DNA from 2 places in the Thermaerobacter litoralis genome. Region 1 is predicted to be linked to the other one. Evidence: predicted binding sites of a transcription regulator. Region 1 holds the regulator's gene; the other holds the start of a gene.

Region 1 (7,591 bases):
GTCGTCGCTGGTCTCCGGCGCCGGCTCGCGCTCCAGCTGGTGGAGGTAGGCCACCGCCTGGGGCGGGGCGATGCGGCCGTCCTCGATCCAGCGCAAGACCTCATCGGGGGAGGACGGCTGCAGCGACGGGCGCGGTGCCTGGGACGGTCGCTGGGACGGGGCCCGCCCGTCAAGGGGCGGGCGGGTGACGACGACGCGTTGCATGGAACCACCTCCGGCCCGGCATCGTTCCAGTCTATTCGGGGGGCCGGCCCGCCGTGTTCGTCCCCGTGCGGCGGCGCTGTCGCCGGTCGCCCGGCGCCGGGGTGCCGGTGGGGGGTGTTAGAATGCCGGTAGGGCCGGAGACGGTGGCGGGTCCGGCCCTGGCACCCAGCAGGGAGGGGCGGCATGGACATTCGGGCAGGGAGCAAGGGGAGGGCCGGTTCGTCCGGCACGGGGTTCGCGGAGGGGCGCCCCGGCGGTCCCGAGCGGGCCTTGCTGGTCGGCGTCAGCTGGGAACGGGGCGGCCGCCTCTCCCCGGAGGAGCGGATGGCCGAGCTGCGGGAGCTGGCCCGGTCGGCCGGTGCCCAGGTGGTCGGCGAGGTGCGCCAGCGCCGGGGCCGGCCCGACCCGGCGACCCTGATCGGGCCGGGAAAGGTTCAGGAGGTGGCGGAGGCGCGCCAGCGGCTGGAAGCCGACGTGGTCATCTTCGACCGGGACCTGACCCCGGCCCAGCAGCGCAACCTGGAACGGGCCATCGGGGGCAAGGTGATCGACCGCACCCAGTTGATCCTGGACATCTTCGCGGCCCGGGCCCGTACCCGGGAGGGCCAGCTTCAGGTGGAACTGGCCCAATTGCAGTACCTGTTGCCCCGCCTGGCCGGCATGGGCGAGGCGCTGTCCCGCCTGGGCGGTGGCATCGGCACCCGGGGTCCTGGCGAGACGCGGCTGGAGGTCGACCGGCGGCGCATCCGCCGCCGGATTGCCGAGCTGCGGCGGCTCTTGGCCGAGATCCGCCGGCACCGCCAGACCCAGCGCAAGGGGCGCCAGCGGGCCGGCCTGCCCGTGGTGGCCCTGGTGGGCTACACCAATGCCGGCAAGACGACCCTTCACGCGGCCCTGGTGCGCCGGTTCGGCAACCCCGCCCCAGGGACGGTGACCACCGGCCGCGACCGGCTGTTCGACACCTTGGACCCGACGGTGCGCCGGGTGGAGTGGCCCGGGCTTGGCCCGGTGCTGGTGGCCGACACCGTCGGGTTCATCCACGACCTGCCGCCCCACCTGATCGCCGCCTTCCGCGCCACCCTGGAGGAGGTGCTGGAGGCGGACCTGTTGCTCCACGTGGTCGACGTCTCCCAGCCCCGCTGGCCCGTCGACGCCGAGACCGTGGAGGGCATCCTGCACGACCTGGGCGCGACCCAGCCGCGGCTGCTGGTGATGAACAAGATCGACCGCCTGGCCGCCGGGGACCCGGGGGCACCGGCCGATCACCGGGCCGCGACGGACGGCGCCGGCCCGTCCAACGGCGGGGAGGCGGCGGCCGTCGAGGAAGCAGAGGTCGCGGTCACTGGGGAGGGGGCGAGCCGCCGGACCGCGGTGCGGGTCTCCGCCTTGACGGGCCGGGGCTTCGACCAGCTGGTGGAGGCGGTGGCCGCCAGCCTCAGCCAGGGGCGCCAGCGGGTGGACGTGGAGGTTCCCTACGACCGGCCCGATCTGCGGGCGCGGGTCCATGCCGCCGGTTCCGTCTTCGCCGAGAGGGCCGGGGAGAAGGGATGGCGGCTCAGGGTCCTCTTGCCCGCGGCGGACGTGGGGCGCTTGGAGCGGGCCGGCTGCCGGGTGGAGCCGGGCGGCGAAGGGGGAGCTGGGGAATGATGGCCGCAGCGGTGGGCGGGGAGCCCTGGTGGCTGGCCGTTCTGGCCTCGGCCGGCATCGCCGCCGGGCTCGTCGGGACGGTGGTCCCGGCCTTGCCGGGGATCCCGCTGGTCTTCCTATCCATCGCAGGGTATGCCCTGGCCACCGGCTTCCGGACCATCTCCCTGCCGGCCCTGGCGGTCATGCTGGTGGCCACGGTGGTCGGCCTGGTGCTGGAATACGGTCTCGGGCCGGCTGCAGCCCGGCGCCGGGGGGCCAGCCGGGCCGCCTTCTGGGGAGCCGTGGCGGGCGGGGTGCTGGGGACCGTGATTTTCGGTCCCATCGGCCTGCTCCTGGGGCCCCTGGGCGGCGCCGTCCTCGGGGAGCTTTGGAGCGGCCGTTCCTGGCAGCAGGCGCTGTCCACGGGCTGGACGACGGTCGTGGGTATGATCGTAGGGATCGCCGTCGAGCTGGCCATTGGCCTGGCCATGGCGATCTATTTCTGGGTCCAGGTGTTCTGACCCGGATCCGCTGCGAAGCCGCGGGAGCCCGTGACGCCATTGGGTAAGCGGCTTAACTTTATGGGTGGGCGGCTTGGGTGCTGGCCCCTGAGCGGCTCCCCTGGAGTCACCCGGCGGCCGGGGCGCCGGCCCCGGGCCGAGGTGCCCAGGGGCGGCCGCAGCCCCTCGCCGGCGGGGCTCCGCGGGACCGCCGCCGTTCCCGGCTCTGGGTCTGGGTATCTGGCGCCGCGGGGCCTAGCCGATTCGCCGCAGCAGCGCCACCACCTTGCCCAGGATGCGGGCGCTTCGCACCCGGATGGGTTCCATGGCCGGGTTCTCCGGCTGAAGGCGGATGCCGTCCCGCTCGCGGAAGAAGCGCTTCACCGTCGCCTCGTCGTCCAGCAGGGCCACGACGATGTCGCCATTCTCCGCCGTGTCCTGCCGCCGCACCACCACGTAGTCGCCGTCCAGGATCCCGGCCCCGATCATGCTGTCCCCGCGGATGCGCAGGGCGAAGACCTCCCCCTCGGGCACCAGGTCGGAGGGGAGGGGGAGGACGTCTTCGATGTTCTCGACCGCCAGGATCGGCTGGCCCGCCGTCACCTGGCCGACCAGCGGAACGGGCACCGTGCGCGTCCGGATCCCGGCCTCGTCGAGCACCTCGATGGCCCGCGGCTTGGTGGGATCGCGCCGGATGTAACCCTTGCGCTCCAGTCGCTCCAGGTAGGTATGGACGGTCGACGTGCTCTTCAGGCCCACCGCCTCGCCGATCTCCCGCACCGATGGGGGATAGCCCCGCTCCCGGGTCGACGCCTTGATGAACTCGAGGATCTGCCGCTGCCTGCGGGTAAGCTCTTCCACCTGGGCACCTCCCACCAGCCGCCGGTCACCGGGCCCGGCCCACGACCCCGGCGCCATCCATTGGACCACGCCGGCCGCTTCGTTCGCCCAGGGATCCGTCCCGCCCGGGAACCGGGGCGCGTCAGGCCGCCACGACGATACCGCCCGCACGATTGTACCGCCCGAATGCAGGTTCCGCAAACAGTTGTTCGCCAGGGCGGTGGGATCTCCTGCCGGTCGGCGTGAAATCGCCGGCGATGATTCCCTGTGGCGGGTCCAGCGCCGCCGGTCGGGTGACCCGCGCCCCACGGCTCCCGGCGGCAGGTAACCGGGCGGACCGTGGTCCCACCCCCCTTGACACCGAACGTATGTTTGCATATCGTGGGACCGAGGATGCGAACACCTGTTTGTAGCGGGGGGATCGGCATGGCGCTGGGGGTCCATGAGATCGGCCGGGGGCCGGTGGCATCCAATCGCAATCCGGACCGGCTTGCCGGGAGGAACGGGCCGGCGGGGGCCGGCCGGGGTCGCGGCGTGCCTGCCCGGACCGTTGCCGGTGCTGGGACCGTTGCCGGGCGGCGGTTCGGCCGGTGCCCGCACCCGTGGCCGGCGACTGGGCGCCCGGTGGCCGGCGGGCTGGCGCCGGCACCCACGGTGCCGTCCAGCCGGCCGCGATATCGCTGGGTCCGGCCGGATCGGACCCTGCTGGTCCTGACGGTCGTCGTGGGGATCGGGCTGATGGTGACCTGGCTATCCGGCCGGGGTCCGGTCCGGGCTGCCGCCTGGGACGGCCGGGAGGGCCTGCCGGCCGTGGTGCCCGCCGCAGCGACCCCAACCGAGACGGTGGAGACGGTGGCCGCCGCGGCGACCCCGTCCACGACCCGCGAGAGCGCTCCGGTTACCGGGCCGGGACGGCTCACCGCGGGGGGACCGGCGGTGGCGCCGGCGGTGGCGGAAGAACCCGCGCGGGTCGTCGTTCGCCAGGGTGATACCCTTTGGGGCCTCATCGCCCGGTACGGCCGTCCGGATCGGGATCCGCGGGACCTGGTGGCGGCGGTGATGGCCGCCAACGGCCTGTCGTCCCCGGCCTTGCGACCGGGGATGGTGCTGGTCATCCCGCCGGAGGTACAGGCGGCCCGCTAGCCGCTAGAGGGTCGCGGCGGGGGGCCGCCCGCCAGGGGCGCGGAAGCCAGGGCGCAACGCCAAAGAAACGCCAACGATCCCGATGCTTTCGATCGACGGGGCGTTGCGACCGGCGGCCCTGTTCTTCGGCGGAGCCTGGGGCTGGCCCGATTCCGGTCGCCCCGGTAAGGCGGCGGCAGCGGTAGCCGGCGGTCCCTACTCGAAGCCTAGTTCGCATAAGTAGCATTATGTTAACTAACAGGGAAACGGAGGGCGGCCGTACCCCGGCGGGTGGCGCCGTGACAGGCCTTCGCCTCCCCATCCCGAAGCCGCCGCCCCGGCCCCGCCGGGGTGGGCGTGGTCCGGCCGGCGTCTCCCCACCCCGCGGTCCGGCCGCAACGGCGCGCCGCCCCCGGGGCCAGCCGGAGACTCAAAGGGGCGAGTCCGTCTCGAACCGGGGCGGTCGCTTGGCCCGCAGCGACGCCAGGCCTTCGGCGGCATCCGGCAAGGTGAACCCCAGAAACTCCAGGGCCGTCGACGTGTCGAAGATGGGCCCGGCGATGCGCAGCCAGTTGTTCAGGGCGTACTTGGTCCAGCGGATGGCCGTGGGACTGCCCTGGGCCAGGCGCCGGGCGACCTCCAGGGCCGCCTCCCGTGCCCGGCCGTCATCCACGCACAGGGCCACCAGGCCCATCCGCTCGGCCGCCTCGCCGGTCACGGGCTCATTGAGCAGCAGGTGGTACTTGGCCTTGGCCATGCCGACCAAAAGCGGCCAGATGATGGCCGCATGGTCGCCGGCGGCCACCCCGAGGCGTACGTGCCCGTCCAGCAGCCGGGCGCTTCGCCCGGCCACCGCCACGTCGGCCAGCAGGGCCACGGCCAGGCCCGCCCCCACCGCTGGGCCCTCGATGGCCGAGACGATGGGCTTGGAGCAGTTGATCACGTTGTAGACCAGGTCCCGGGCCTCCTTCCAGACCCGGACCCGGACCTGGGGATCCTGCATGATGGCCTCCACCAGCCGGAAATCCCCGCCGGCGGAAAAGGCCTGCCCTGCCCCGCGCACCAGCACGACCCGTACCTGGCTGTCTCCGTCGATGTCGCGCCACACCCGGGTCAGTTCGGTATGGGTCTCCGCATCCACGGCGTTCAGCGTCCGGGGCTGCTCCAGCACCACCTCGAGGATGCCAGGTTCGGCCCAGGCCAGTTGCAACCGCTGGTATTGCGACCACCACGTCGCCACGCCTTTCGCTCCTTCCCGGTTCCCCATCACCCCCCTCCCCAGGCCCCAGCGGGCTCCCGGCGGAAAGGGACTCAAAAAGGGGCTGAACTGAACTAAAAAAGAGTTCGGGCCGTAAAGGCCCGAACTCCTGCGTCCTACCGCCGTGGCACCGCAGTGGCCTACCGCAGTGGTACGTTGCCTCCCGCGCCGCTCCCGGCACCACCCGCCGGTTCCACCATCCTTCCAGCATGACAGGATCCGGACCCGGGAGCGGGCCGGGAGCGCCGATCATGGCATCCGGACCCGCAGGGCGATCTTCCCGCGGACGCCGCCCTCCTCCAGCCGGCTGTGGGCCTCGGCCACCTGGTTGAGGGGCAGGATGCCGTCCAGGGCGGGCCGCAACCGGCCGCCCTCGATCAGCGTGCGCAGGGCGTCCAGCTTGTACCGGGCCCGCTCTAGGAAGAGGCCGTGGAGGGTCAGGTTCTTCCGCGACAGGGGCCCCAGGTTGACCGAGCCGCCCAGGATGGTGACGACCCGGCCGTGGGGGCGCACCACCTCCAGGCTGCGGGTCAGGACCTCCCCGCCCACCGTGTCCAGGACCAGGTCGACCCCCTGCCCGCCCGTCTCCCGGCGGATGATCTCGACGAAGTCCTGGCTGCGGTACTCGATGACCCGGTCGGCGCCCAGGGACTTGACGAACTCCATGTTGTCCGCCCGGGCGGTGGCGTAGACGAAGGCACCGGCCGCCTTGGCGATCTGGACGGCGAAGTGGCCGACGCCACCGGCGGCGCCGTGGATCAGGACCGTCTCCCCCACCCGCAGCCCGCCGCGGGTGATCAGGCTGTCCCAGGCGGTACCCCCGGCCAGGGGCACCACCGCCGCCTCGGTGTGGGACAAGTTCTCGGGCTTGCGGGCGACGATCTCCTGGCGTGCCACGTGGTATTGGGCATAGCTACCCGGCCGCCCGCCGAAGATCTCCGGCGTATAGAACACCTCATCGCCCGGCCGGAAGTCCGTGACCCCGGGGCCGACGGCGACCACCACCCCGGAGACGTCGTACCCGATGATGGCCGGGGGCTGGACCCCCGCCCACGTCCCGTTGCGGCGGATCTTGTAGTCGACGGGATTGACCGAGCTGGCGTAGACCTCGACCAGGACCTCGCCCGGGCCCGGCTCGGGCACGGGCACCTCCCGGGGTTCGAAGACCTCGGGCCCGCCGAAGGACCGAATGACCATGGCCTTCATCGTCTGGGCCATCGACACTCCCCCACCCCCATGGGATCGAATCCATTTACCGGATTACCCCAACGCTGGCAGGCAGGTCAAGGCATGGCCATCCTGGCAGCGGCCGCCTGAAGGACCTCCGGGACCCGGTGCCCAAACCCCTAGGTCAAGAGCGGCTGGCGTATCTTGGGCGAGAGAGGGCCGGCGCCAGGCCGGCTCCAAAGGGGGGACGATGCCTACGCCAACCCATCCATCCTCATTCCAACCCCAATCGTCATTCCAGCCGTCATCCGGCGGCCTGCGGACCGGCCGAGAACCCGCGATGCCCGGCGGGGCGACCGGCCGGCCGCCCGCGGGACCGCCCCGCCTTCCCGCGGTCGCGGACAGGGGCGCCACCGCGGACAGGGGCGCCGGGGACCCCATCCGGCCGGGCGGAGGGGCCGCCGTGTCCACGGTTCCTGCCCACCGGTGGCTGCTCCTGGCCCTGGCCACCCTCCAGCAGGCCGGCTTGACCGCCATCCGCTTCGGAATCCCCGTGCTGGCCCCCTTCATCCGGGCGGACCTGGGCCTCTCGCTGACCGCCACCGGGCTGGTCCTCGGGGCCTTTGACCTGGGCGCCCTGACCACCTTCTACCTCACCGGCCGGCTCACCGATCGTTTCGGCGACCGGCGGGTCATGGCGGCGGGCGCCATCCTGGCGGGCCTGGTCACCCTGGTGGCGGCCCTGGAGCCTTCCGGCCTGGGGATGCTGCTGGCTTTGCTGGCCCTGGCCGGGATGGGGTTCCCCTCCAGCCAGGTGGCCGGAAGCCATGCGGTCCTCGGCTGGTTTCCCGTCGCCGAGCGCGGCCTGGCCATG
Region 2 (7,591 bases), 340 kb from region 1:
CTCCTCGAAGACGGTCACGTCCACCAGCCCGGTCTCGTCCTCCAGCGTCAGGAACACGATCACCCGGCCGCTCCGGGTGGGCGGGCGGTGGGGGCGGACGGGGATCCCCGCCGCCCGCACCGGACGGCCCGCCGGCAGCCGGCGGAGGGCCGCCGCGGACCGGTAGCCACGGGCGTCCAGCCCTTCCCGGAGCATGGCCAGCAGGTGGCGGCGGTGGACGTCGATCCCCAGCACCTCCCGCTCCATGGCCCACTTCTCCAGGTCGGGGAAGTCGGCCACCGCCGGCGGGGTGTAGGCCGCCGCCAGGCCCTGGGCCAGCGCCCCCCCGCCCGCGGCGCTCCGGGCCGTGGCCAGGGCCTCCTCGAGCCCCCAGAGGAGGGCGCGGCGGTTGGGGTGGAGCCCATCGAAGGCGCCGGCCCGGATCAGGGCGGCCACCTGGTCCCGGTCGAGGGCCGGTTCGTCCGCATCCCCCCTGCGGGCCGCCAGCCGCAGCAGGAAGTCCATGAAGTGGCGGAAGGGCCCCTCCCGCTCCCGCTCCGCCACGATGGCCGCCGCCGCCTCCTCCCCCAGGCCCTTGACGGCCCGCAGGCCGATGCGGATGGCGCCGGGGCTGGCGGCAAAGCCCACCCGGCTGGTGTTGATGTCCAGGGGGAGGATCCGGATCCCCCGCCGCGCCGCCTCAACACACAGGGTGTTGGGCGGATAGTAGCCCATGGGCTGGAGGCTGAGCAGGGCGGCGTACCACTCGGCCGGGTAGTGGGCCAGCAGGTAGGCCGTCTTGTAGGCGGTGACGCCGAAGGCGGCGGCGTGGGCTTCGCAGAACCCGTAGCTGGCATAACCCTGGATCATGCGGAAGATGGCCTGGGCCACCTCGCCGTCGACCCCTTGCTCGCGGGCCCGGTGCAAAAAGTGCCGGCCGATGTCCTCCATCTCCTCCGGCGAGCGGGCGTGGGTCATGACCCGGCGCAGGCGGTCGGCCTCTCCCGGGGTGAAACCGGCGATGGCGGTGGCGATCTCGATCACCTGTTCCTGGAAGAGGACCACGCCCCACGTCTTGCGCAGGATGGGCTCCAGCTTGGGGTGCAGGTAGGTGACGGGCTCCCGGCCCCGGCGCCGGGCCAGGAAGGGCTCGACCATGTCCCCCTTGATGGGACCGGGCCGGATGATGGCCACGCTGGCCACCACGTCCTCCAGGTTCTCGGGCCGGAGCCGCGGCTGCAGGGCCCGCTGGGCCGGCGATTCCAGCTGGAAGGCCCCCACTGTCTCCCCCGTCGCCAGGAGCTCGTAGGTCGCCCGGTCGTCCAGGGGGATGTGGTCGTAGTCGAAGGCGGGGTCCCGGCGCCGGATGACCTGCACCGCCTCCTCCACCGCGCCCAGGGTGCGCAGGGGCAAAAGGTCCAGCTTGACCAGGCCCAGCTCCTCCACACCCCGCTTGTCGAACTGGAGGATCCGGCGCCCCTTGGCCGATCGCTGCAGCGGCGACAGATCCAGCAGCGGCTGGCGGCTGATGACCAGGCCGCCCAGGTGGGTGCCCATGTGGCGGGGCAGCCCCGCCGCCGCCTCGCACAGGGCCACCAGCCGCCGGAACCGCTCCCGGGGCAGGTCCAGGTCCCGCAGCTCCGGGACCTCCTCCAGGGCGCGGCCCAGGTGGCGGGAGAGGTAGTAGGGCACCCGCTTGGCGATGCGGTCGATGACGGCCTCCGGGAAGCCCAGGGCCTTGCCGAAGTCGCGCAGGGCGCCCCGGGCGTGGTAGGTCTGGTAGGTGCAGACGGTCGCCACGTGCTCCGGACCGTAGCGCCGCTCGACGTAGTCGGCCACCTGATCGCGGTAGCGGGCGTCGAAGTCGATGTCGATGTCCGGCTGCTCGGCCCGCTCCAGGCTGAGGAAGCGCTCGAAGAGCAGGCCCCGCTCGATGGCGTCCACGTCGGTGATGCCCAGGCAGTAGGCCACCGCCGAATCCGCCGCCGAGCCGCGACCGGCGCAGCGGATCCCCTGCTGGCGGGCATAGCGGGCCACATCCCATACCAGCAAGAAGTAGTCCGCCAGCTGGAGCCGCTCGATGATGGCGAGCTCGTGTTCCAGCCGCTGCCGGATGCGGGGGGTGATGCGGCCGTAGCGCCACTGGGCGCCCCGCTCCACCTGCTCCCGCAAGAAGGCCTCGGCCCGGACCCCCGGCGGCAGCGGGAAGGCCGGGCGCGGCACGGGGCCGGCGGGCAAGGCGGGCTCGCACCGCTCGGCAATGGCCAGGGTCGCTTTCAAGGCCTGGGGATGGCCGGCGAATAGGCGCGCCATGGCCCGGGGGGACTTGAGGTCGTTGTCGGCGTTGAGGTGGCGCTGGGGATGGGGATCGTCCACGGAGATGCCCAGCCGGACGCAGGCCAGCAGGTCGTGGACGGCAAAGCGGTCCCGGGTGGCGTAGTGGACGTCGTTGGTCGCCACCACCCCGACCCCCAGGGCTTCCGCCAGGTCGGCCAGGGCCCGGTTGAGGGCCCGGTTGCCGGGCAGCCAGCCCCCTTGCAGTTCCAGGAAGAAGTTCTCCCGGCCGAAGGCGTCCCGCAGCCGGCGGGCCCGCTCCAGGGCCGTCGCCCGGTCGCCCCGCAGCAAGGGCTGAAGAACCGGCCCCCGGCGGCAGCCGGACAGGGCGATCAGCCCGTGGCCGGCCAGGGGTTCGCCGCCGGGTGCCACCTCTTCGAGGAGCGCCGCCCAGGGCAGGGCCGGCTCGCCCCGGGGTCGCTCCAGGTGGGCCCGGGTGAGCAGCCGGCAGAGGCGGGCATAGCCCCGGGGGCCGGTGGCCAGAAGGACCAGGTGGGCGGTGGCCGGGGACGAACCGGCCGGACCGGCCGGTTCGTCCAGAAGGAGGGTGATCTCCGCGCCCTGGATCGGCTTGATCCCCGCCGCCCGGGCCGCCCGGTCGAACTCCACGGCTCCGGCCACGTTGTCGTGGTCCGTCAGGGCCAGCGCCGGCATGCCCAGGGCGGCGGCCCGTTCCACCAGCGCCCGGACGGGGCTGGCGCCGTCCAGGAAGGAATAGGCCGAATGGCAATGCAGGTGGACGAACATGCCCCCGTCCTCCCTCCTGCCGCCCTTGTCCCCGGGGGCGTGGCCTGGATCCCCGGGGACGTGGGGGCCGCCGGGGTGCGATCGAGGCCGGTCCGTCGTCGACCTTCAGTCGTAGACCTTGTAGAGGACCCAGCGGTCGCTTCCCGCCAACCGCTCCAGCTCGAACACCGCGCCGTCGTCCGTCAAAAGCCGCACCACCAGTCGCTCCCCCTCTCCGTCCCACCAGGCGCCCGCTTCCCGCCACTCATCGAGGACGTCCTTCACCCGGTGCCAGCGGCGCCAGAAGAACCGGCAGGGCCGGCCACTGGCGTCGGTCTCCACCGGGACCGGCTTGCCGACCAGGGCCATGACCTTCCGCCTCCGTCCCCGCGGCCGGGCGGTCCCCATGGCGATGGCGGCGATGGCGACCCGACGCCGGCCGCGTCGCCCCACCGAAGGACCTCCCCGGGCGGACCAAGCCCGATGGAGGGCACCGGCGACCCCGGGCCTGCCGCGCAAGGGCCGGGCATGCCGCCGTGGGGCGCTGGCTGCCGTGGGGTGAATGCCGCCGTGCAGCACCGGCTGCCGTGCGGCGCTGGCCACCGTGCGATGCATGCCGCCATGCGGTGCTGGCCGCCATGCGGCGCTGGCTGCGGTGCGGTGAATGCCTTCGTGCGGCTTCACGGTGCCGGCCCGCGGGGTGCCCCGCGCCAGGGATCCCAGTAGGCCAGCTGGCGTTCCCGCCGGGGAACGGGCCGCTCCCGCCCCCAGAAGACCCGGCCGGGGTAGCGGCGGGCCAGCTCGTCGAGAAGGGCCGGCGCCTCGGGTTCCCGGCAGCGCGGAGGACCGGCTGGCCCCGGGCCAGGATTCCCCGCGGGCCTGGCGTCCGGGACCAGGCCGTCCAGGGCCAGCTGCCGGGCCACGGGTTCCAGCGCCGTGACCGTCAGGGCCAGCCGGCCTGGGGCCGGTTCGTCCGCCAGGAGCCGGCGGTACAGCTCCAGGGCTGCGCGGGCCAGCCCGTCCGGGGCGGTGGTCGCCACGGGCAGGTAGCGCCCCACCCGGGACCGCTCCCCTTCCAGGATCACCAGGCGGCCGGCGCATCCGGTCGCCACCAGCCGGCCGGCCACCTGCTGCGCCAGGCGGGGCAGCTGGGCCGGCCACCAGGGGGCGCGGAGGTCGTCGCCCAGCTCCGGCGGCGCCTCCAGGGTGGCGGTGACCCCCGGCGGCGGATACCCCTGGGCCAGGGGGCGGCGGTCGTCGCCCCGGCACCAGGCCTGGAGGAGAGGGGCCTGCTCGCCCACCGCCCGGGCCACCACCTGCCGCGGCGCCATCGCCACATCCCCCAGGGTGTACAGGCCCAGGCGCTGCAGCTGGCGGCGGGCCGCTGGCGGCACCTCCTCCTGCAGGGTGGTGACGGGCATGGGCGCCAGGAAGGGGGCTTCCTGGCCGGGAGGCACGCGGCAGCTGACCACCTCCAGCGCCCGCGCAGCCGGCACCCCTGCGTCCCCGCCGGAGCCCGGGTCCCCGGGGCGTGCGGCGTTCCCTCCCTGAACCTCCGCAACGACCTGAGGAGCACGTGCACCGGCACCGCTTCCCCCGGCCCGCGTCCGGGCCGCCACCCGGGCGGCCATCCGCGCGACCAGCCGGCCGTGGCCGATGCCCACGATCAACCGGTGCCCCCAGCGCTCCAGTTTCCCGGCCTGCAGGGCGGCGATCACCTCGTCCCCTGCCGACGCGGGGGACAGCGCGCAATAGGCCGCCAGGTGGTCCACGACCGGTTCGACCTGGGGTGAGAGGCCCAGCAGGACCTCATACAGGGGCTCCAGCGCCGCCAGGGGGTCGATGGCCTCCCGTTCCACCACCACCAGATCGCTGACGAGCCGCCGGGCGCTGCGCACCCGGATGCCCGGCCGCAGGCCGGCCGCCCGGGCCGCCGGCGACACGTCGGCGACCACCGCGCCGCTGGCCACCACGGCCGGCCGATCCGCCAGCCCAGCCGCCGTCACCCACGCGCCCTCAAGGCGTGCGAAGGCCAGCAGCGGCCCAGGTACCGAACGTGTGTTCCCCATGGTGAGGCCATTGTAGAGGGGGGCCGGGCCGGCCGTCAAGAGGCATGTCCATCCTCAAAAAGAAAATTAAGGGAGGAACCGGCGCCCGCCGTCGCCGGCCGGCCCCGCGGGGCCGGCCCCGCGAACCCGCGCCGCGGGGCCGGTTCTACCCCAGCAGGTCGTGACGGCGGATCAGGCCCACCCGCAGGGCGAAGAGCACCGCCTGGGTGCGGTCCCGCACCCCCAGCTTCTGCATGATGTGGCTCAGGTGGTTGCGCACCGTCTTGGGACTGATGTAGAGCTCCCGTGCCACCTGGGCGGTCGACTTGCCCCGGGCGATGCGGCTCAGCACCTCCAGCTCCCGCTGGCTCAGCAGCCGCGCCCGCTCGACCTCTTCGGGAGCCGGGACGTAGCGGTAGAGGGGGGAATCGGTGGCCAGCTCCGACATGATCTCCGCGTCGATCACGAAGATGCCCGCCGTGCAGGCGCGGATGGCCTCGGGCAGGCCCGCCGCCTCCCGGTTGGCGAGCAGGTAGCCGCCCAGGCCCGCCTGGACCAGCCCCAGCAGGGCCTGGGGGTCGGCGCGATCCGTGATGCCGACCACCACCGGCGAGCTGGGCATCCGGCCGAGCCGGCCCACCAGCTCCCGGGCGTCGTCCCCGGCCAGGCCCAGGTCCAGCAACACCACGTCCGGGCCCAGCTCCCGCACCCGGTCGAGCAGCGGCCCCGCGCCCGCGGCATGCCCGACCACCTCCAGCCCCGGGGCGCCCTCCAGGATGCGCTGCAACCCCTCCCGCACCAGCGGCCGGCCTGTGGCGATCAGAATCCTCAACATCGGCCTCTCCCCTGGCTTGCCCGGGCTTCCTGGACCGGAGCCCGGGTGATGTCATCCCATCCTACGAAAGTCGCGCACAGGGGGGACCGAGGGCAGGCGCCCAAGAACGCAGGGGCGCCGGGGAGCCCGCTGGGGGTTCCGGGTGCTTGAGGGAGAAGGCGATGGAGGTGGGGTGCAGGTGGGGTGGCGGATGGCGGAGCGGCCGCATCGTCAGGGGGACGAGGGGGCTGGCGGCGCGGCGACTGGGGACGGCACGGGCCGTCCGGCCTCGAGATCGTAGGCCACCGGTAACCGAGCGCCGTCCTCCCCCTCTACCTCCAGGGTCGCCCGCCGCCCGCCGGGGTCCACCTGCCAGCGGATCCCCCGGGCATGGTAGAGCACATCGAGGACGACCACATCGCGGCCGGGCGTCTCCTGGCCCGGCGTCGCCCGGCCGGGCCTCCCACGGCCCGGCGACTCTTGGTCGAGCGGCTCTCGGCCGGGTGCGGGCGGCCCGTTGGCAGGCCAGGGCCAGAGGGCCACCAGGGGCCGCGGCCCGCCGGTCACCAGCAGCACCCCCCGGTCCCCCGCCAGCGCCAGCGGCCCGAAGCCGTCCCGGGAGACGTCCACCTGGACCCCCGGGGGTCCACCCACGGGCGCCGCCCGCAGGGGCAGGTCGGCCAGCCCCAGGCCCGGCTGCCAGGGCCCGCCCCCGCGACGCCAGACCAGCCGGTCGCCCTGCACGGCCACTTCCAGGTCGGCCCGGCGGGTTGCCGCCACCAGCCGCGGCCCATCCGGCGCCGGACGCCACCAGAGATCCTGGACGAACCGGCCGGCGTAGCCGGCTGCGGGCACCGCCACGTCGACCATGGCCTGGACGTGGATCCGCCCCAAGGCATCGGGCCGGGCGGGGCCGGTGGCATAGGCCGTGACGGGCGTGCGCAGGAAGGAGACCTGGGGCGTCAGGAGGGTGGCGGAGGGGCGTTCCGCCCCGGCCCCGGTGGCCGAGGGGGGCGCGGCGCCCCGCCCGGTCCTCCCGGGGGCGGCGCCCGGCGCCGGCCCGTCCCCGCCCTCGGGCCCCTTCCCAGGGACCGGCAGGCCGGCCGCCAGGTCGCCCTCAAGGCCCGCCAGCCAGGCGCCGCCCGGCCCCGCGGCGGCCGGGGCCACCCAGGCCCCGGCCGCCGCGGGCCGGCCCGCCTGCCACGCCTGCAGCAGCCTGCCGGTGGCCGCCACGGCTTCCGCCGTGGCGGCCACCGCGGGCCCCGTAGGCCCCGCAGGTCCCGCCCGTTGCACGCCCAGCCCGGCCAGCGCCAGCCCGCCGGCCAGCACGGCCCAGGCCAGCGCGCGGGGCACCGGCCCCCGCCGGTGCCCCGCGCGCCCGAGGCCATCGGCCACCCCGCGTCCCTTCCTTTCGCCGGGCTATTCCACCTGCACCCGCCCCGCGGGCTCGGCCTCCACCCGGCCGATCCGCCGGGCATCGCCCACGCCGCGGCGGTGCAGCTCGGCCAAGAGCGCCTCCGCCCTGTCCGGTTCGACCACCAGCAGCAGGCCGCCCGAGGTGACCGCGTCAAAGAGCAGCCCCTGCTCCCAGTCGGCCAGGGGGCGGCGGAAGTCGACCTGGGTCCCGTAGTGGCGGCGGTTCGCCCGGCTGCCCCCGGGGAAGACGTCCCGTTCCGCCAGTTCCCGCGCC

The links. Region 1 encodes LexA, which represses DNA repair genes until DNA is damaged. Its sites were predicted from a motif close to CNAACANNTGTTNG; they were not measured.
Region 2: the regulator LexA is predicted to act here: its motif matches at 5,091-5,104, upstream of ACYQ02_RS03395 (Y-family DNA polymerase).

Annotation. Positions count from the first base shown of each region.
Region 1 covers NZ_BAAIES010000004.1:31,007-38,597, reverse strand. The annotation lists gene ACYQ02_RS01985 (AAA family ATPase) at 1-204, opposite strand, end outside; gene hflX (GTPase HflX) at 388-1,851, shown strand; gene ACYQ02_RS01975 (DUF456 domain-containing protein) at 1,848-2,351, shown strand; gene lexA (transcriptional repressor LexA) at 2,586-3,191, opposite strand; gene ACYQ02_RS01965 (LysM peptidoglycan-binding domain-containing protein) at 3,795-4,313, shown strand; gene ACYQ02_RS01960 (enoyl-CoA hydratase/isomerase family protein) at 4,723-5,532, opposite strand; gene ACYQ02_RS01955 (zinc-dependent alcohol dehydrogenase family protein) at 5,800-6,768, opposite strand; gene ACYQ02_RS01950 (MFS transporter) at 7,181-7,591, shown strand, end outside.
Region 2 covers NZ_BAAIES010000004.1:371,393-378,983, forward strand. The annotation lists gene ACYQ02_RS03385 (DNA polymerase III subunit alpha) at 1-3,060, opposite strand, end outside; gene ACYQ02_RS03390 (DUF6504 family protein) at 3,166-3,492, opposite strand; gene ACYQ02_RS03395 (Y-family DNA polymerase) at 3,720-5,045, opposite strand; gene ACYQ02_RS03400 (response regulator transcription factor) at 5,254-5,922, opposite strand; gene ACYQ02_RS03405 (hypothetical protein) at 6,133-7,296, opposite strand; gene selD (selenide, water dikinase SelD) at 7,321-7,591, opposite strand, start outside.